Regions from separate parts of the Pseudonocardia sp. P-1 genome, predicted to be linked through region 2. Evidence: predicted binding sites of a transcription regulator. Region 2 holds the regulator's gene; each other region holds the start of a gene.
The links. Region 2 encodes LexA, which represses DNA repair genes until DNA is damaged. Its sites were predicted from a motif close to CGAACACGTGTTCG; they were not measured.
Positions count from the first base shown of each region.

Region 1 (6,948 bases), 260 kb from region 2:
GCATCGAGTCCGCCCCGGCACTGGCGGCGCTGGCCGCGTCGGTCGTCCTGGGCCACCCGGCCCCGGCCGACGTCGAGCTCGACCCGGCTGTGTGCTCGGTCACACGGCTGATGTAAGCGGTCGCTTACCCATGGCTGGCACCATGGTCCCCATGGCGCTGACCACCACCGGCACCGAGACGCACGACCTGTTCTCGGGCGACTTCTGGACCGACCCGCACCCCGCCTACGCGGCCCTGCGCACCGAGGAGCCGGTGCGCGAGCTTGCGCTGCCGGACGGGAAGGCGTGGCTGATCAGCCGCTACGCCGACGTCCGTGCGGCGTTCGTCGACCCGCGGCTGAGCAAGGACTGGCGCTGGACGCTCCCCGCCGACCAGCGCGAGGGCCAGCCGGCCGCGCCGATCCCGATGATGATCCTGATGGACCCGCCGGACCACACCCGGCTGCGCAAGCTCGTCGGTCGCTCGTTCACCGTGCGGCGGATGAACGACCTGCAGCCCCGGGTCGAGGAGATCACCCAGGAGCTGCTCGACGCGCTGCCCGCCGAGGGCCCCGTCGACCTCATGCGCCAGTACGCGTTCCTCGTCCCGGTGCTGGTCATCTGCGAGCTGCTGGGGGTGCCCGCCGAGGACCGCGACATGTTCTCGGCGTGGTCGTCGGTGATGGTCGACGACTCCCCGCAGGAGGAGAAGTTCGCCGCGATGGGCAGCCTGAACGGCTACCTCGCCGAGCTGATCGAACGCAAGCGCACCGAGCCCGACGACGCCCTGCTGTCCGGCCTGCTCGCGGTCAGCGACGCCGACGGCGACCGCCTCTCGTCCGAGGAGCTCGTCGCGATGGCGACGCTGCTGCTCATCGCCGGGCACGAGACCACGGTCAACCTGATCGGCAACGGCGTGCTCGCCCTGCTGACCCACCCCGAGCAGCGCGCCCGGCTGCAGGCCGACCCGTCTCTGATCACCTCGGCGGTGGAGGAGTTCCTGCGCTTCGAGTCCCCGGTCTCCAACGCCCCGATGCGGTTCGCCAGCGAGGACGTCGAGTACTCCGGGGTGACCATCCCGGCCGGGTCGACCGTCATGCTCGGCCTCGCCGCGGCGAACCGGGACCCGGAGTGGCTGGCGGACCCGGAGCGGCTCGACATCACCCGGGACTCGTCGTCCGGGGTGTTCTTCGGCCACGGCATCCACTTCTGCCTGGGCGCGCAGCTCGCCCGCACCGAGGGGCGGGTGGCCATCGGCAAGCTCATCGCCCAGCGGCCGGACCTGGCGCTGGCCGTCGACCCGTCCGAGCTCGTGTACCGCGAGTCGACGCTGGTCCGGGGCCTGTCCCGGCTGCCGGTCACACCGGGCGAGCCCGCCTGAGGGCGCCGCGGCCGGGCGCGACCGAGGGGTGCGCCCGGCGGGCGGTGCCGGACCGGCGGCGGCCGTCGGCGCAGCGGGGCGGTGACGGCGCAGCGGGCGGTGTCAGCGCAGCGGGCGGTGTCAGCGCAGCGGGGCGCCGGTCTTCTCCCGCACCTCGTCGGCGCCGACGCCGGGCGCGGTCTCGACCAGCTCGAGCCCGTCCGGCGTCACGTCGATGACCGCCAGGTCGGTGACGATCTTCGTGACGCAGCCCAGGCCGGTGATCGGCAGCGAGCACCGCTCGACGATCTTGGGGGACCCGTCCTTGGAGACGTGGTCCATCATCACGATCACCGAGCGCGCGCCGTGGACGAGGTCCATCGCCCCGCCCATCCCCTTGATCATCTTGCCGGGGATCGCCCAGTTCGCGAGGTCGCCGTTCGCGGCGACCTCCATCCCGCCCAGGACGGCGACGTCGAGCTTCCCGGCCCGGATCTGACCGAAGCTCTCCGCGGAGCCGAAGAAGGCGGCGCCGTCGGCGACGGTGACGGTCTCCTTGCCGGCGTTGATGAGGTCGGCGTCGACCTCGTCGTCGGTGGGGTAGGGGCCGACGCCGAGGATCCCGTTCTCCGAGTGCAGGACGACCGTCCGGCCCTCGGGGATGTGTCCGGGCACCAGGGTCGGCATGCCGATGCCGAGGTTGACGTACGCGCCGTCGGGCAGCTCGGCCGCGACCCGGGCGGCCATCTCGTCACGGTTGAGGGCCATGGTCAACGCACCGTCCTGAACTCGACCGGCTTCTCGACGCCGGGGACGTGCAGCACGCGGTGCACGTGGATACCGGGGGTGTGCACCGCGTCGGGGTCGATCTCCCCGGGCTCGACCAGGTGCTCGACCTGGGCGATCGTGGTCCGCCCGGCTGCGGCGCAGTCCGGGTTGAAGTTGCGCGCCGCGCGCCGGAACACCAGGTTGCCGTGCCGGTCGCCCTTCCAGGCGTGGACCAGCGCGAAGTCCGGGGTGAGGGCGCGCTCGAGGACGTAGGTCACGCCGTCGAACTCGCGGGTCTCCTTCGCCGGGGACTCGACGGCGACCGAGCCGTCGGACGCGTAGCGCCAGGGCAGCCCGCCCTCGGCGACCAGCGTCCCGACCCCGGCCGGGGTGTAGAACGCCGGGATGCCCGCGCCGCCGGCCCGCAGCCGCTCGGCGAGCGTGCCCTGCGGGGTCAGCTCCAGCTCCAGCTCACCGGCCAGGTACTGGCGGGCGAACTCCTTGTTGTTGCCGACGTAGGAGCCGATCGTCCGCCGGATGCGCCCGGCGGCGAGCAGGGTGCCGAGGCCGAAGCCGTCGACGCCCAGGTTGTTCGAGATCGTCTCCAGGTCCGTCGCGCCCTGCTCCAGCAGTGCCGCGATCAGCACCGTCGGAACCCCGGACATGCCGAACCCGCCGACCGCGAGCGACGCCCCGTCGCCGATGTCGGCGACCGCGTCCGCGGCGGATGCCACCACCTTGTCCATCACGCACCTCCGTCGCCGACGACAGTACGCGGCGTACGACAGACGCACAAGCGTTCGCTATGCGAACACAACTCGACGGGTCGGGACCCACGCTCCGCGCGCCGAGGTGCAGCTCAGGGGTATCCGAGAGGCCGACCCGGGAGCTCCGAGTTGCATCCCGGTGACGTTCCAGGGGCAGGGGTGCCCTCTCACGGTGTCGAGATGCAGCTCAGCGGGGCCCGAGGGTGCCCCGCACCCCGCTGAGCTGCATCTCGGCGACCGCCGCCGTCGCGGCGCACCGTCGGCGGGGCGGGCGCGGCGTGGGTCAGGCGGGGGCGGTGTGCGGGTCCCCGACGGCGATCTCCCCGCCTGCGGCGACCTCGGCGTAGACCCCGGCGCACGCCCAGACCCCGCCGACCTGCGGGATCTCGATGCGGTTGTTCTTCGCGATCGTCCGCAGGGTGTCCGGGTCGTCGGGCAGGTCGCCCTGGGGGAGCGTGGTCATGACACAGCGCATGGTGGCGAAGGAGAACGTGATCCGGGCGTCGTCGCCCAGGGCGCTGGTGCTGCCGGGCCAGTCGTTCTCGACGAAGCCCGTCCCCTCGTCGCGCAGCACGATGTTGGGGCGGTAGCGGAGCGGGTCGAAGGTCGCGTCCGGGTTCAGCTCCCGGAGCCGGTCCAGCGTCGACTCGGTGAGCACGTGCAGCGACGACAGGTCGAAGAACGTGCCCGGCGCCCCGAACGCGGAGATGTCGAACCGGCTGATGACCTCGCCGGAGTCCTCGTGCCGGGTCGTCGTGTCCTCGATGAGCTTGCGCGGCGCGAGCTGCTGCGGGGTGAGGCCCTCGATGTCGGGCCACAGCTCCTCGAAGTAGCTCCCCTCCGGCGGGACCGAGATCAGTGAGACGTCGCGGCCCAGCGCCGCGGAGAGCGCGGTGTCGAGGCCCTCGTCGTCGCTGCGCAGCACCGAGCCGTCCGGGAAGGTGATCTCCACCGGCGGGGTGGGCTCCCCGACGACCGGCTCGGCCACGAACCGCGCGGAGAAGCTCAACAGTCCCAGCCAGCGCTTGGGCACCTTGGCGCTGGCGATGATGCCGGTCCCGTTGTCGAGCACCGCGTAGGCGCGGTCGCCGAGCAGCCCCCGTTCGGTGATGGTGGCCCGGGTCAGGGACTCCCCGAGCATCGACTTGACCGGATAGCGGTAGAGCGCGGCGACCGTCATGTCCGGTGTATATCGGCCCGTCCGTTCGACGTGCACGGCCCGAACGGACGGGCCCGCGGGAGCGGTCCTCAGCTGAGGACGCACCTCCGGTCGACGGCCGCAGATGCGCGGCCTCCGGCGCCCGGTTCACCCGGACGTCGCAGCTCAGCGGCCGAGCAGTGCCGCCCGCAGCTCGTCGGCGGTGGGGTACACCGTCGTGGCGCCCGCGGCCTCCAGCTCGCCCGGCTCGGCGTAGCCCCAGCCCGCTCCGGCACAACGGAGGCCGTGCTCGGCGGCGCCCTCGACGTCGTGCAGCCGGTCGCCGACCATCAGCGGCTCGTCCGCGCCCGCGGGGGACCCGAGCCGGCGCAGCGCCTCGGCGACGACGGCGCCCTTGGTCGGCCGGTCCGCGGCGCGGGTGTCACCGACGATCTCGGTGAACAGGTCGGTCCAGCCGTGGTGGGCGAGGATCTTGCGGGCCGAGGTCTCGCCCTTGCTGGTGGCCAGGGCCATCGTCACGCCGGCCGCGGACAGGGCACGCAGCAGCTCCGCGACGCCGGGGTAGGGCGTGCAGTCCAGGCAGCCGTCCTCGTCGCCGTAGAGGCGCCGGTACACCGGCAGCACGGCGGCGGTGCCCTCGTCGCCGAGGATCGGGGGCAGGCTGCGGTAGAGCGGCGGGCCGAGCAGGTGCGTGCCGAGCGCGGACTCGGGGACGTCCAGGCCCACCTCGTCGATAGCGCGGCGCATCGAGCCGAGGATGCCGGGGGCGGAGTCGACGAGGGTGCCGTCGAGGTCGAGCAGGATGTGGGTCAGCACGTCGGGTCATTCTGCCTCCCGGGAGACCCGGCCGTCCCTTCTCCCTGAACGGTCGCAGGTCGTACACTTGTACGCATGGCGAACACACTGCTCGGGCCGCTGTCCGGCACCGACCGGGTCGACGGTCTGCTCGACGACGGCGCGTGGATCGCCGCCCTGCTGGAGGTCGAACTGGCGCTGTCGGCGGTCGCCGCCGAGCAGGGCGCGGTCACCGAGCACGACGCCGACGCGGTGGAACGCGCCGTCGCCGCCGTCGCGGGCGTCGACCCGCACGCGCTGGCCGCCGAGTCGGTCGAGGGCGGCAACCCGGTGATCCCGCTGGTCAAGCGGCTCAAGGCGGCCGCGGCGCGGATCCAGCCCGGCGCCGAGCGCGCGGTGCACCCGGGCGCCACCAGCCAGGACGTCATGGACACCGCGCTGATGCTGCTCACCCGACGGGCCGGGCACCGCGTCGTCGCCGACCTCACCGCCTGCGCCGACGCCGCGGCCGCGCTCGCCGCCACCCACCGCGACACCCCGTGCGCCGCCCGCACCCTCGGCCAGCAGGCGCTGCCCACCACCTTCGGCCTCGTCGCCGCCACCTGGTGCACCGGGCTGGACCGGGCCCGCACCGGCCTCGACCGGGTGCTCACCGCGCTGCCGGTCTCCTACGGCGGCGCCGCGGGCACCCTCGCGGCCGTCCACCCGTTCGGCCCGGCCGTCGCCGACGCGCTGGCCGCGCGGCTCGGCCTCGCCCCGCAGGGCGTACCGTGGCACACCGAACGCAGCCGTATCGGCGAGCTCGCCGGGGCGCTCGGCGTCGCCGCCGGGGCCTGCGCCAAACCCGCGGGCGACGTCGTGCTGCTGTCCGCCACCGAGCTCGGCGAGGTGTCGGAGTCCGCGCCGGGGGACTCGTCGTCGATGCCGCACAAGCGCAACCCGGCCGCGGCCGTCACCGCCCGTGGCGCCGCGAAGCGCGCCCCCGGCCTGGTCGCGACGCTGCTCGCCGGCGCCGAGCAGGAGTTCCAGCGTGCCGCCGGGGCCTGGCACGCGGAATGGGAGACTCTCGTCGCGCTGCTGCGGGTCACCGCGGGCGCCGCGGCCCGGTTGCGGGTGAGCCTGGAGGGGCTGCAGGTGCACCCCGAGGCGATGGCCCGCAACCTCGACCTCGCCGCGGGCACCCAGGGCCACGGCACCGGGCACGCCGCCGACCTGGTCGACACCGTCCTCGCCGGGCGGCCGGCGTGAGCACCCCGGAGGACGTGGGCGCCCCGCGCACCGAGCAGGTCCGCTCGCTGGCCCGGGGGCTGGCCGTCATCCGGTCCTTCGACGCGCAGCGCCCGCAGCAGACCCTCGCCGACGTCGCCCGTGCCACCGGGCTCACCCGCGCCGCGGCGCGCCGGTTCCTGCTCACCCTGGCCGAGGAGGGCTACGTCCGCACCGACGGCAGGCTGTTCACCCTCACCCCGCGGGTGCTCGAGCTCGGCTGGTCCTACCTGTCCGCGATGGGCCTGCCCGAGATCGCGGCCCCGCACCTGGAGCGCCTGGTCGCCACGGTGCGCGAGTCCGCGTCGGTGTCGGTCCTCGACGGCGACCCGCACACCGGCTACGACGTCGTCTACGTCGCCCGCGTCCCCACCTCGCGGATCATGACCGTCACCATCACCATCGGGACCCGCTTCCCGGCCTGGGCGACGTCGATGGGCCGCGTCCTGCTCGCCGCGCTCCCGCCCGCGACCCTCGACTCCTACCTCGGCGCGCTGGAGCCCGCGGCACTGACCGCGCACACCGTCTCGACGCCCGGGCAGCTGCGCACCGAGCTGGACCGGGTCCGCACCGACGGGCACTGCGTCGTCGACCAGGAGCTGGAGGCCGGGCTGCGCTCGGTCGCGGTGCCCGTCCACGACCGCGCCGGGAGGGTCGTCGCGGCCGCGAACGTCTCCACCCACGCCTCCCGCAACGACGCCGACGGCCTGCGCGCCGACATCCTGCCCGAGCTGCGCGCCTGCGCCGCCGCGATCGAGGCGGACCTGCGCGCCGCCGGGTGACCGGGAACAGACCGCGCCCGCGGTGGGTTGGCCCTCCCAGGAGCTGATCACGAGCGACGGAGGCACGGTGAG
Region 1 covers NZ_CM176614.1:4,926,412-4,933,359, forward strand. The annotation lists gene AC0GKK_RS24215 (NAD(P)/FAD-dependent oxidoreductase) at 1-116, shown strand, start outside; gene AC0GKK_RS24220 (cytochrome P450 family protein) at 152-1,360, shown strand; gene AC0GKK_RS24225 (3-oxoacid CoA-transferase subunit B) at 1,481-2,107, opposite strand; gene AC0GKK_RS24230 (CoA transferase subunit A) at 2,110-2,853, opposite strand; gene AC0GKK_RS24235 (MOSC domain-containing protein) at 3,158-4,054, opposite strand; gene AC0GKK_RS24240 (HAD hydrolase-like protein) at 4,199-4,849, opposite strand; gene AC0GKK_RS24245 (lyase family protein) at 4,925-6,076, shown strand; gene AC0GKK_RS24250 (IclR family transcriptional regulator domain-containing protein) at 6,073-6,876, shown strand; gene AC0GKK_RS24255 (LLM class flavin-dependent oxidoreductase) at 6,944-6,948, shown strand, end outside.
Region 1: the regulator LexA is predicted to act here: its motif matches at 2,897-2,910, upstream of AC0GKK_RS24230 (CoA transferase subunit A).

Region 2 (6,948 bases):
GGCGACGCGCGTGTCGACGGCATCGCCCTCGACGTCGGCAACCCGCACCTGGCCTGCGTCACCGCGGCCGACCCGGACACCCTCGACCTGACCCGCGCGCCCTCGTTCGACCCGGCGCTGTTCCCGAACGGGGTGAACGTCGAGTTCCTGACCCCGCTGGACGGTCCCGCCGACGGCGGCCGGATCCGGATGCGGGTGTACGAGCGCGGCGTGGGGGAGACCCGTTCCTGCGGCACCGGGACCGTCGCCGCCGCCGTCGCCGCGCTGCGGCACGCCGGGCACTCCGCCGGCGACGTGCAGGTCACCGTCCCGGGCGGGCTGCTGCGGGTGACGGTGGAGGCGGGTACCGACGACCGGACCGGGCCCACGACGCTGCACGGCCCGGCCGTGCTGCTCGCGTCCGGGGAGCTGGACCGGGCGTGGTGGGACGCGCCCGCCTGAGCGTCGCGAATCCGGGCGGACACGGGCCCCGCGACGTGGGAGAATGGGGTCGAGATGACTGATGCCCACACGCACCCCTCCGTGACCCCCTCCGCGTCGAACCCGGTTCCGACGGGTGGCGAGCTCGACCTGGAGGAGCGCACGTCGTTGCGCCGGATCCACGGGCTGTCCACCGAGCTCACCGACATCACCGAGGTCGAGTACCGCAAGCTCCAGCTGGAGCGGGTCGTGCTCGTCGGCGTCTGGACCGAGGGCACGGCCGAGCAGGCCGAGAACTCGATGACCGAGCTGGCCCGCCTCGCCGAGACCGCCGGTTCCGAGGTGATGGACGGCCTGGTCCAGCGCCGCTCCAGCCCGGACCCGGCCACGTTCATCGGCTCCGGCAAGGTCGAGGAACTGCTCGGAACCGTCCGCGCCACCGGCGCCGACACCGTCATCTGCGACGGCGAGCTGTCACCCGGCCAGCTCCGCCAGCTGGAGGAGCGGCTCAAGGTCAAGGTCATCGACCGGACCGCGCTGATCCTCGACATCTTCGCCCAGCACGCCCGTTCCCGGGACGGCAAGGCCCAGGTCGAGCTCGCGCAGCTGTCCTACCTGCTGCCGCGGCTGCGCGGCTGGGGTGAGGCGCTGTCCCGGCAGGTCGGTGGCCGCGCCGCGGGCGGTGTCGGTATCGGTGGCCGTGGCCCCGGTGAGACGAAGATCGAGCTGGACCGGCGCCGGATCCGCGCGCGCATGTCGAAGCTGCGCCGCGAGATCGGTGCGATGCGCCAGGTCCGCGAGACCCAGCGCGGCAGCCGTCGCCGCAACGAGATCCCGTCGGTCGCGATCGTCGGCTACACCAACGCGGGCAAGTCGAGCCTGCTCAACCAGCTCACCGACGCCGGCGTGCTGGTGCAGGACGCGCTGTTCGCGACGCTGGACCCGACCACCCGCAAGGCGCAGACGCCCGACGGGCACGAGTACACCCTCACCGACACCGTCGGGTTCGTGCGGCACCTGCCGCACCAGCTCGTCGAGGCGTTCCGCTCCACGCTGGAGGAGGCAGCCCGGGCCGACCTGCTGGTGCACGTCGTCGACGGGTCCGACCCGCTGCCCGACGACCAGATCGCCGCGGTCCGCCAGGTGCTCGTCGAGGTCGGTGAGGCTGCGGGCGACACGATGCCGCCCGAGCTGCTCGTGATCAACAAGACCGACGCGGCCGGTGACCTCGCGCTGGCCCGGCTGCGGCACGCCCAGCCGGACGCGGTGTTCGTCTCCGCGCACAGCGGAGACGGGATCAGCCGGCTCCGGGAGCGCATCGCCGAGCGACTGCCGCGCCCGGAGTACGAGGTCGACCTCCTGCTGCCCTACACCGAGGGTGCGCTGGTCGCGCGGCTGCACGACGACGGCGAGGTCCTCGCCGAGGAACACACCGCCGACGGCACCCGGATCCGGGCGCGGGTGAAGCCCGAGCTGGGCACCGCGGTGCTGCCGTTCGCGGTGGCGGGCTCGGCCCTGCCGACCGGGACCGGCACCGACCTGCCGGCGACGGCGGCGGGCCACTGAGCGTCCCACCGGCCGGGCGGCCGGGTCCCGGGACCGTGGCCCGCCGCCTGACCGCGGTCCTCTGCCTGACCGGCGCGCTCACGGGTGCGGCCGCGCCGCCGCCCGGGGCGATCCCGGCCTGCTCGATCGACGACCCGCGGCTGGCGGAGCTGTCCGGACTGGTCGCCGAGGGCCCGCCCGGCGCGGCCCCGCAGCGCTACCACGCCGTCGTCGACGGCGGCGGGACCGCGCGGACGTTCACCCTGGACCCGGCCGGCTGTGCGGTCACCGGCACCCGGCAGGCCGACGTCCCGGTCACCGACGTCGAGGACCTCGGCCTCGGACCGGGCGGGGAGCTGTGGCTCGCCGACACCGGCGACAACGGGGCGCGGCGCGGGTCGGTCCGGCTCGTCGTGCTGCCCCCGGCCGGGCCGCCACGGGTGCACGACCTCGTCCACCCCGACGGTCCGCGCGACGTCGAGGCACTGCTGGTCGGCGACGACGGCGTGCCCCTGCTGGTCGACAAGACCACCGGGGCCGCCGGGGTGTACCGGCCCGCCGCGCCGCTGCGCGATGGCGGGGACCCCGTGGAGCTGCGCCGGGTGGCACAGGTGGTGCTGCCCTGGTCCGGCACCGGCGGCGGGCCGCTCGGGGCCGCCGGGTCGCGCACGGTCACCGGCGGCGGGCTCTCGCCGGCCGGGGCCGACGGCGGGCGCGCCGTCGTGCTGCGGACCTACACCGACGCCTGGGTGTTCCCGCTGCCCGCCGGCGGACCGGCGACCGTCGACGCGCTGGTCGCGGCCCTGGGCGGGGCACCGCTGCCGGTGCCGTTGCCGGGGGAGGCGCAGGGTGAGGCGATCGCCCCGGACGGCCGGGGCGCGCTGCACTCCGGGAGCGAGGCGCGGGGCCTGACCGCGGCAGCGGTCACGGTCGTCCCGGGCGCGGTGTCCGCGGCGACCGTTCCGCAGGCACCGGTCGTGCCTCAGCCCGCCGCGGTGCCCGAGTACCGCACGTACCCGTCGTGGCTGCCTGCCGCGGGCGGGGCCGCGGCGCTCGGGGCTCTGCTGGCCGCCGGCGCCGTCGCGATGTCCCTGCACGGACGGCGCCGCCGGTCCCGCTGATCGCGGGAGCGGGCGCCGTCCGAGGAGGTCAGAGGCGGCGCAGGACCGCCACGACGCGGCCCAGGATCGACGCGTCGTCACCCGGGATCGGGTCGTAGGCGTCGTTCGCGGGCATCAGCCAGATGTGCCCGTCCTTGCGGCGGAACGTCTTCACGGTCGCCTCGCCGTCGATCATCGCGGCCACGACCTCGCCCTGCTCGGCCACCGGCTGCTGGCGCACGACGACCCAGTCGCCGTCGGTGATCGCGGCGTCGACCATCGAGTCACCCTTGACGTTGAGCAGGAACAGCGTGCCCTCGCCGACGATCTCGCGCGGCAGCGGGAACACGTCCTGCACGGCCTGCTCGGCCAGGATCGGGCCACCGGCGGCGATGTCGCCGATGAGCGGCACGAACGCCGGCGCCGGCCGCGCGGAACGCAGGTCGGCGGTGTCGGTGTCGGAGTCCGTCCCGTCGGTACCGGCGATCTGCTCCGGGCTGCGGACGTCGACCGCGCGGGTGCGGTTCGGGTCGCGCCGGAGGAAGCCCTTGCGCTCCAGGGTGCGGAGCTGGTGGTGCACCGACGAGGTGGACGTGAGGCCCACCGCGTCACCGATCTCGCGGACGCTGGGCGGGTAGCCGTACCGGTCCACCCAGTCCCGGATGACGGCCAAGACCTTCTTCTGCCGCGGGGTCAGGCCGCGGGTGTCGGCCGCGGGGTCGGGGAACTCCCGGACCTTCGCGGATCCCCGGTCCGCGGCGGTGCCGGTCACGCCGGGACCACCGTGTCCGGTGTCGTCCGCTGCCATCGCATTCGCCTCCTCGGGGTACTTACGGCGACGACCCTAGCCGCCACGGGCCCGTTCGCCAAACATGCGTTCGAAGTCGCCCGGGGCGTGTCGTGGATTCCGTCGGGCCGCGGTGGTACAACATCGCACACGCGTTCGATCGAACACCGGTTCGATCGAACGCGGTCCGCGTCGCCGTCCGGCCGCGCGGGGGCGACCGGCAGCGGGAACGGCAGCGGGGGTGGCGATCGTGGGTGCGGCGGTCATCGGGGACGTGACGGTCATCGGGCGGGTCCCGGGGTGCGCCACGACCGACGGGGTGCGGCCCGGCCGGGTGCCGGGCGTCGTGCGCCGTGCGGTGGCCGCGTCGGGTGTCCTGCTCGCCTCGGCGGCCGCGGTCGTCGCGCTCGGGGTGCTCGCCGACGTCGCGGTCGCCACCCACGGCCCGGCCGGGCCGCCCGCGGTCGGCGCACCACGCTGAGAACGTCCCCGGCACGGGCGACGACCTGCGGGAACGCGGTTGTTGTCGGTGCCGGGTGCTACACCGCTCGTACACCCGTTCGACCGGGCTCGGGGAAGGGCCGGTCGGCAGCGGGGGAGACGAGACCGCCCGGGGGACGGGCGGTCCGACGGCAGGAGGAACCATGCGAGAGCTCGACGAGCGGATCCGCGATCACGGCGCGGTCGGCTGCCTGACCGGCGCCCCGGCGCCCGGCACCCCCACCTCGCGCGCCCGGCGCGCCGCCCGGGAGCGGGTGCGGGCCGCCGACGGTCTCGCCGGTGCGGCCGGTGCCGGCTCGTCGGCCGCCGCGCGCGCGGCCCACCGGTGGGCCGCCCACGGGGCGCACGAGCGCGCACTGGCCGAGTCGGTGGCCCGCCATCCCGCCGCCCGTTCCCGGCGCGCTCCGGTGTCCGGCGCCCCCGGGTCCGGTGTCCCGGTGTCCGGTCCCGCCGGCGGTCCGAACCCCGCGGTCCTGACGCCCCGCTGCACCACCGCGGACCCGGCCCCGAGGGCGACGGCGACGCTGACGCGGCCCGCGCCGGCCGCGGCGCCGCCCCGTCCTCGGTCGGTGGCCGTGCCGGCACCGCGCACCGTCCGTCCGCCGTCCCGGCGCTGCCTGGTCCCGGCGCGCCCGCGCCCGGCCCGCAGCCGCGCCCGCGGGCGCCTGGAGCGGTTCCTCACCGGGGTCGCGGCCCTGCTCTGCGCGACGACCGCGGTGGTGGCGCTCGGGCTGCTGGGCGACGCGGCGGCGGGCTGGAACGCCCCCGCGGCCGCCGTGCCGTCGGTCGGCGCCGTGCGCTGACGTCGGCCGGCGCCGCGCAGTGCGGCGCCGCACCCCGTGGTTCGCACGGCCGTGCGCTGCGGGGCGGTCCGAGGTGGTGACGGTGCGGAGCGACGGACGCCGCGTCGGCGTCGCATCGGGTGACGGCGTGCGCGGGGTGGCGCGCGGGTGTCGGGACATGGTCGCCGGGATGTCGCCGGAGGAGTCGGCGACGTGCCGCCGGGCGCGTCCGCAGGGCGTGTCCCCGCATCGGGTGGCCGCCGGTCGCGGTCCCTCCGGCGCGACGGACGGCGCCGCCCGCGACGTTCCTCGGTGCCACCAGCGCCGATGCCCCGCTCCATGATCGTCGGCGACGGACCGGTCGCGGAACGTGGTGTGCGAGGCTCGGTTCCCGATCGGGCGAAGCTCGGCGTGGCACCGGGCCCGGGATGGCGTACCCCTAGATGTAGGGGTTACATTGGTGTCGTTCCGCCACTGGTTGGGGGGACGGATCGCTGCGGAGAGTTTCCGGAACGTCACGGAAGAAGGGTGTGAGCGTCCATGCGCTGCCCGTTCTGCCGACACCCGGACTCCCGCGTGATCGACTCCCGGACCGCCGACGACGGGACCTGCACCCGCCGGCGCCGGTCCTGCACCTCGTGCGGACGACGGTTCACCACGGTCGAGGAGGCCGTGCTCGCCGTCGTCAAGCGCAGCGGGGTGACCGAGCCCTTCAGCCGGCAGAAGGTCGTCGGCGGGGTTCGGCGGGCGTGCCAGGGCCGGCCGGTCGACGAGGACGACCTGCAACAGCTCGCCCACCGGGTCGAGGAGACGGTGCGGGCGCGCGGGGCGGCGGAGCTCCCCAGCCACGAGGTCGGGCTGGCGATCCTCGGGCCGCTGCGTGAGCTCGACGAGGTCGCGTACCTGCGGTTCGCGAGTGTCTATCGGTCCTTCTCCTCCATCGAGGACTTCGAGAAGGAGATCGCCGACCTGCGTTCGGCGGCTGCCGGGGAAGCAGCCGACGACGAGGCCGGTCACCACCCGGACGGCTGAGCGGCGCGTCGTCGTCGCCGGTCGTACCGGGAAGAGAGCCGTCCGCGCACCCCAGCGTGCGGGCGGAGAAGCGTCGGATGTGCGGAGGCAGTTCATGACCGAGACCGTCGGGGGCCCGACGACAGACACCGGTGAGAGCGCGGCGGCCAAGCCGTCGCGTGGCCGCGGGAAGACCGGCGCCAAGCGCGCGCCCGGCCTGACCGTGCAGCGTGTCTTCACCACCGAAGGGGTCCACCCCTACGAGGAGGTGGAGTGGGAGCGCCGCGACGTCGTCATGACGAACTGGCGCGACGGCACCGTCAACTTCGAGCAGCGCGGCGTCGAGTTCCCGCGCAGCTGGTCGGTCAACGCCACCAACATCGTCACCAGCAAGTACTTCCGCGGCGCGGTGGGCTCGGACACCCGCGAGTCCAGCCTCAAGCAGCTCGTCGAGCGGGTCGTCGGCACCTACAAGCGGGCCGGTCTCGAGCACGGCTACTTCGCCACCGACGGCGACGCCGAGATCTTCGACCACGAGCTGACCTGGATGCTGATCCACCAGGTGTTCAGCTTCAACTCGCCGGTGTGGTTCAACGTCGGGACCGCCAGCCCGCAGCAGGTCAGCGCCTGCTTCATCCTCTCGGTCGACGACACGATGGAGTCGATCCTGAACTGGTACCGCGAGGAGGGCCTGATCTTCAAGGGCGGCTCCGGTGCCGGCCTGAACCTCTCGCGCATCCGCTCGTCGAAGGAGCTGCTGTCCTCCGGCGGCACCGCCTCGGGCCCGGTCTCGTTCATGCGC
Region 2 covers NZ_CM176614.1:4,661,882-4,668,829, forward strand. The annotation lists gene dapF (diaminopimelate epimerase) at 1-441, shown strand, start outside; gene hflX (GTPase HflX) at 496-1,986, shown strand; gene AC0GKK_RS22925 (hypothetical protein) at 2,022-3,086, shown strand; gene lexA (transcriptional repressor LexA) at 3,115-3,873, opposite strand; gene AC0GKK_RS22935 (hypothetical protein) at 4,103-4,333, shown strand; gene AC0GKK_RS22940 (hypothetical protein) at 4,497-5,156, shown strand; gene nrdR (transcriptional regulator NrdR) at 5,676-6,167, shown strand; gene AC0GKK_RS22950 (vitamin B12-dependent ribonucleotide reductase) at 6,262-6,948, shown strand, end outside.

Region 3 (6,948 bases), 860 kb from region 2:
GTCCCGTACCGCCGTGGGAACTCTCGGGGCGGGGCCCTACCACTCGCCGCCGCGGAAGGCGGGGAACAGCGGCAGCGTCGACGACGCGTCGGGGAAACGGGTGTCGAGCGCGGTCACCACGGCCGCGGCCAGCGCGGCCGTGCCGGGCCGGGCGGTCGCCTCCGCGGTGACGCCGAGGCCCCGCCAGTAGTGCCGCAGCGCCGTGGAGATCCGCGGGGACCGGCCGGCGTCGGGGCCGATCGGGCCGTCGCGCTCGGGCACCCGCGGCAGCAGCTGCCAGGTCGACCACCACACCCACAGCACGTGGGCGTCGGCGAGGCGCGACTCCAGCAGCTCGGGGTCGTCCAGCTCGGGCCACACCGGCGCGACCTCGGCCCGCCAGGCGTCGAGCATGGCGTGGGCGACGGCGTCGGGCAGGGCGAAGCTCGACGAGCAGCCGGGGAACGGCACCCGCACGTAGGCGGCGTCGAGGACGACGTCGCGGAAGCAGCCCCACTCGAAGTCGACGAACCGCACCCCGCGGCTGGTGACCAGGTTGTTGTCCGGGCAGGTGTCGGACGGGCTGAACGCGCGGAACCCGGTGCCGCCGAGCAGGCGCACCCCGCCCTGGGCCTCGAACAGCGCCATCTCCGGCACCTCGACGCCGAGGATCCCGGCCAGCAGCTCCGGCAGACCGGCCAGCGCGGCGCGGGCCTGGTCGGCGACCGGGTCCCGGCGCGCCTTCTCCCCCAGCCGGCGCAGCAGCGCCCCGAAGTCGCCCTCCCGACCGGCGGTCGCGGCCTGCATCCGCCCCAGGCCGCGGGCCCACCCGAGCAGGCAGGTCCGGGCGGCCTGGGGGTCCGGGCCGAACAGCTTGTCGGCCAAGGTCAGGCTGCGGCCGAGATCCTCCAGTACGAGCAGCCGCTGCACCGGGTCGTGCGCGATGATCACCGGGCTGGGCCGGACGTCGCTCGGCAGCGCGGTGAACAGCTGGCAGGACGCGACCTCGTAGCGGAACGGGTCCGACGCCAGGTCCGTGCCGTCCTCGGGCGGCGCGTAGTGCTTCACGACGACGCTGCGCCGGTCGGAGAACGGGTTCTTCGCCATCCGGGCCCGGGCGACGACGGAACGGCCGCTGCCGCCCAGGTCCTCGGGCTCGAACAGCTCGACCTCCGAGCCCGCCCGCCGCGACAGCAACCGCGCGGCCCCGGCCACCGCCGCGACCGCGCCGGGAGTCGACTGCGGATCGGTCATCGAAGGGGACCCTACCCGTCGGAGAGCGCGCGGTCCGCGCCCCGACGACGCGATCCGCGACGGGCGAGCACCAGCACCGCGGCCGCCGCACCGATGGCGCCCACCAGGTTGACCCCCAGCTGCAGCACCGACTGGGCCGCCTCGCTCCAGCGTCCCTCGATCACCGCGACCGAGGCGTAGGCGGCGGCGACCGCGAGAGACCAGGTCGCGGCGGCGCAGCACCAGCCCGATCGCCATCGCCGCCATCGGGCCGAACTCCGGGCCCAGCACCATCGCCCCGACCACGGTGACCGGCGAGTCGGTGACCGCGCCGACGGCGGCGAGCAGGCAGGCGATGGTGAGGAAGGTCAGGAACGTCGCGGACAGCCGCGACTCCTCGCCGGTGCGCTGGATCAGCTCGTCCCAGACGACGGCGTCGGCCCCGTCCCCCGGCGCGGCCTCCTCGGCGGCGTCGGCCCGGTCGGACAGCACCGTGTCGAGCTGTTCGAGGGTGATGCCGCCGTCGTGGTCGACGCCGAGGTCGGCGAGCCGGCCCAGCAGGTCGTCGGCGCACTCCCGGGCGACATCGGCCTCGACCAGGTCACCGGCCGGGTGCACCGCCACCCCGGGGTGGACCACCAGGTGGGCCACCCCGGGTTCGGCGTCGAGGACGCTGCGGACCTCGACCGTCCGCCCGGGTGGGCAGACCACCCGCAGGTGCAGCACCTACGCGGCCGGGCCGGGCTTCTCCGGGGCGCGCTCGGGCTTCGCGTCCACGCCCGCCTCCTTGCGCTGGGCCGCGGTGATCGGCGCGGGTGCCTGGGTCAGCGGGTCGAACCCGCCGCCGGTCTTCGGGAACGCGATGACCTCGCGGATCGAGTCGACGCCGGCGAGCAGCGCGGTGATCCGGTCCCAGCCGAACGCGATCCCGCCGTGCGGCGGCGGGCCGAACGAGAAGGCGTCGAGCAGGAAGCCGAACTTCTCCTGGGCCTCCTCCGCGGACAGGCCCATGATCTCGAAGACCCGCTTCTGCACGTCGGCCGAGTGGATACGGATCGAGCCGCCGCCGATCTCGTTGCCGTTGCAGACGATGTCGTAGGCGTAGGCCAGGGCGTTGCCCGGGTCCTTCTCGAAGGAGTCGATCCACTCCGGGGTCGGGGAGGTGAACGCGTGGTGCAGCGCGGTCCACGCACCGCCGCCGACGGCGACGTCGTCGGTGTCGGCGGCCGACTCGAACAGCGGCGCGTCGACGATCCAGACGAACGACCAGGCCGAGGAGTCGATCGCACCGGTCCGCCGGGCGATCTCGCCACGGGCCGCGCCCAGCAGCGCGCGGGCCTCGGTGGGCTTGCCGGCGGCGAAGAAGATGCAGTCGCCGGGGTTCGCGCCGACGGCCTCGGCCAGGCCGGACCGCTCGGCCTCGGACAGGTTCTTGACCACGGGGCCGCGCTCGTCGACCTGCCCGTCCTCACCGATCAGGACGTAGGCCAGGCCGCGGGAGCCGCGCTGCTTGGCCCACTCCTGCCAGCCGTCGAGCACCTTGCGGGGCTGCGACGCCCCGCCCGGCATGACGACGGCGCCGACGTAGGGGTTCTGGAAGACCCGGAACCCGGTGCCCGCGAAGTACGACGTGAGCTCGGTGAGCTCGATGTCGAAGCGCAGGTCTGGCTTGTCCGAGCCGTAGCGGGCCATCGCCTCGGCGTAGGGCATCCGGCGGATCGGGGTCTCGATCTCGTACCCGACGAGGCGCCACAGCGCGGTGAGGACCTTCTCGGCGAGTGCGATGACGTCGTCCTGCTCGACGAAGCTCATCTCGATGTCGAGCTGGGTGAACTCCGGCTGGCGGTCGGCGCGGAAGTCCTCGTCGCGGTAGCAGCGAGCGATCTGGTAGTACCGCTCCAGCCCGCCGACCATGAGCAGCTGCTTGAACAGCTGCGGGCTCTGCGGCAGCGCGTACCAGGAACCGGGGCGCAACCGCGCCGGGACGACGAAGTCGCGCGCGCCCTCGGGGGTGGACCGGGTCAGGGTCGGCGTCTCGACCTCGATGAAGTCCTCCGCGGCCAGCACGTCGCGGGCGGCCTTGTTCACGTCGCTGCGCAGCTTCATCGCCGCGGCGGGCCCGGAACGACGCAGGTCGAGGTAGCGGTGGGAGAGCCGGATCTCCTCGCCGACGCCGGTGTGCTCGTCGATCGGGAACGGCAGCGGCGCCGACTCCGACAGGACGGTCAGCTCGGTGACCGTGACCTCGATGTCGCCGGTCGGCAGGTCGGAGTTCTCGTTGCCCGCGGGCCGGCGGACGACCTCGCCGACGACCTGGATGCAGAACTCGGAGCGCAGCCGGTGGGCCCGCTCGGCCATCTCGCCCTCGCGGAACACGACCTGGGCCGATCCGGAGCGGTCCCGCAGGTCGATGAAGATCACGCCGCCGTGATCGCGGCGGCGGGCCACCCATCCGGCGAGGGTCACGGTCTGGCCGGCGTTCTCGGCACGCAGCGTGCCGACGGGGTGGGTTCGCATCACGGCGGTCAAGGCTATCGGCATCCCCCGGGCCGCCTGCCACCAGGTTTCCGGCGGGTTCTCACAGCAGGCTCAGCTGCCCGTCCCCGGGCTCCGCAGCCCGCGGCGACGCGACCGGCTGCCGGGTCCACCCCGGGTCGCGCGGGTTCGGCTCGGGCCGGTCCAGGCCGTGCCGGGCCAGCAGCGGGCCGACCCGCCGGGCCAGGGACCCGCGGTAGTCCCGGGTGGCGTACGCCCCGCCGCGGTAGAGCCGCTCGTAGCGCGGCAGCAGCGCGGGGTGGGTGCGCCCCAGCCAGGCCAGGAACCACTCCCGGGCCCCGGGACGCAGGTGCAGCGCGAGCACCGTGGCCCGGCTCGCCCCGGCGGCGGCGATCTCCGCCAGCAGGGCGTCGAGGGCCTCGGTGGAGTCGGTCAGCCACGGCAGCACCGGGGCCACCATGACCCCGCAGGGCAGGCCGGCGTCGGTGATCCGGCGGACGAGGTCGAGGCGGGCGCGCGGACCGGGGGTGCCCGGCTCCAGGTGCGACTGCAGCTCCCGGTCCAGCAGCGCGATCGACACCCCGGTGCCGACGCGGACGTCGGCGTTCGCGGCCGCGAGCTGCGGCAGGTCCCGGCCCAGCACGGTGCCCTTGGTCAGGATGGAGAACGGCGTGCCGGAGCGGGCCAGCGCGGTGATCACCCCGGGCATCAGCCGGTAGCGGCCCTCCGCCCGCTGGTAGGGGTCGGTGTTGGTACCCATCGCGACGTGCTCGCGCCGCCACGACGGCCGGGCCAGCTCCCGCTCCAGCACCCGTGCCACGTTCACCTTGACCACGATCTGGGAGTCGAAGTCCGCGCCCGCGTCGAGGTCGAGGTAGGTGTGGGTGTTGCGGGCGAAGCAGTTGTGGCTGACCACCCCGGCGGCGACGAAGTCCCCCGTGCCGGTGGTGATGTCGACCATCGGGCGGAGGGTGCCGGTGTCGCGGACCGCCACGACCCGCGGCGCTCCCCCCGGCGGCTCCTCGACGCGGGCGCCGCCGACGTCGCGCACCCGGGCCACGGCCGGGTCGGTCACCGCGACCAGCCGCAGCTGCTCGGCGACCCCGCCCAGCACCCGCAGCGCCCGCACCCCGGGCCGGGCCGACGGCTCGGAGGCCACGCGGAACCCGAGCCGGCGCAGCGCGTCGACACAGGCCCGGGTGAGCTCCTCGTCGCCGGGCACGATCCGCAGCACCCCGGCGGAGACCTCACCGCAGGCGTCGACGATCCCGCCGACGAACCCGGCCGTCCAGCCGCGGGCGGGCCGCTGCGGCCAGGCGGCCGGCGACGGGGCGGGCGCCGCGATCATCCCGGCGGCCACGGGCGTCGGCCGTGCGGTCAGCAGGTGGTGGGCGCGGGCCAGCGCCTCCAGCTCGACCCAGCCGGTCGGGAACGGCTCGGCCCGCACCCGGCCGCGCACCGCGTCGGCCCGGACCAGCCCGCACAGCCAGCCCTCGGCGTATCCGTCGGGCCGGGCCCCGCCCGGGACCGCGGCCGCACCGGGCCCGACCAGCGCCGTCCCCGGGCTCAGGTGCGGCCGGTCCGCCGAGGCCCGGCAGCGCCCCGGTCGCACGTGCGCCCAGCCGGAGGTGGTGAGGAAGCGGTGCTCGGCGGAGGTGACGAGCCGCGTGCCGTCGTCGAGGGTCACCTCCTGGGCGCGGCGCCGCGTCGACCAGCGCGCGAGCACCGGGGTGCGGACGAAGCGGCGCCGACCGCCGCCGTCGGTGACGGTGCCGACCACCTCGTCGCCCGGGCGCAGCTCCCCGATCGGCCGCGACCGGCCGTCGGCGGTGAGTACCGGGGTCTCCGGGACGAGGCAGTAGGTGCACGCGTGCGAGCAGCCGCGGTAGGGGTTGACCGTCCAGCCGAACGGCACCGGTGACGACGACGGCACCCGGTTCAGCACCGAGCGCGCCTCGACCTCGTGGAACACCGTGTCCGCGAACCCCGGCGTGCGCACCGAGCGCAGCAACCCCCGCATCCCCGGCAGCGCCGTCGCGCTCCCGACACCGTCCGCCCCGACCTGCTGTCCGTCCCATCGCACCGAGTCAGTCGAACACAAGTTCGAACGTCGGACAACCGGTCGTCGCCGGGCGGTCGCGTCCGGGCGAACGGCACCCCGCAGGTCGAAGATCGTTTGCAAGGATGCGGACGTGCCCCCGCCCCCGCCCGTCCCGCGCGACCCGTCCGCCCCCGACGGCGGGCGGCCCGCCGCCCCGCGGACGGGTGGGCGGCGGCGCGCCGAGGACCGGCCCCCGGGCACCTCGGGCGGGCACCGGCTCCCGGGTGGCGAACCGGCGCGGCACCGGGCCCGCCACGCTCCGGCCCCGCGGCGTCCGGCCCCCGTGGAGGACCGCCCCGGGCCCGCACCGGCGCGCGGCGCGGCGGCGGACCCCGCCGACGGTGACGAGACCGGTCCCATCCCCCACCCGGGCACCCGGGCGGCTGGGGCGACTGCCCCGGCCAGGCCGACCTCGGCGCCACACCCGGCCCGGCGGCCCCGTCCGCAGCCGGCCGGGGACACCGGCCGGGACACACCCCGGGACACGAGCACGGACACGGGCACGGGCACGGCGCCGCGTCCCCGGCCGGGAGACGGGTGCGCAGACTGCTGGTCGCGCTGCTCGTGCCGTGCGTGCTCGCGACGCTCGCCGGGGTGGCCCTGCTGTGGCCGGGTGCGACCCCGGTCCCGGAGATCCCACCCACCCAGCAGGTGCACGGGACCGTCACCGCGGTGCAGGTCGCGGACTGCTCCCCCGGCGCCGGGGACCGTCGCTGCACCGGGGTGACGGTCGCGCTGTCCGACGGGCCGCGCGCCGGGCGGGACCTGGTGCAGCTGGTGCCGAACGAGCCGTCGACGCCGCGGTTCGCGGTGGGCGACCCGGTCACGCTGTCCTGGTCGGGCGCGAACCCCGACGACGCGGGCTCCTACCAGCTCGTGGACTTCCAGCGCGGCGCTCCGCTGGGGTGGCTGGCGGCGGCGTTCGCGCTGGCCGTCGTGGTGCTCGGGCGGCTGCGCGGGTTCGCGGCACTGGTCAGCCTGGCGCTGAGCTTCGGGATCCTCCTGTGGTTCGTGCTGCCGGCGATCCTGTCCGGCGGCTCCCCGCTCGCGGTCGCCGTCACCGGCGCCTGCCTGATCATGTTCGTGGTGCTGTACCTGACCCACGGGTTCACCGCGCGGACCTCCTGCGCGGTGCTCGG
Region 3 covers NZ_CM176614.1:60,192-67,139, reverse strand. The annotation lists gene AC0GKK_RS00315 (hypothetical protein) at 37-1,233, opposite strand; partial or broken gene AC0GKK_RS00310 (DUF389 domain-containing protein) at 1,245-1,938, opposite strand; gene aspS (aspartate--tRNA ligase) at 1,939-3,732, opposite strand; gene AC0GKK_RS00300 (intein-containing Rv2578c family radical SAM protein) at 3,791-5,791, opposite strand; gene AC0GKK_RS00295 (YibE/F family protein) at 6,347-6,948, shown strand, end outside.
Region 3: the regulator LexA is predicted to act here: its motif matches at 5,801-5,814, upstream of AC0GKK_RS00300 (intein-containing Rv2578c family radical SAM protein).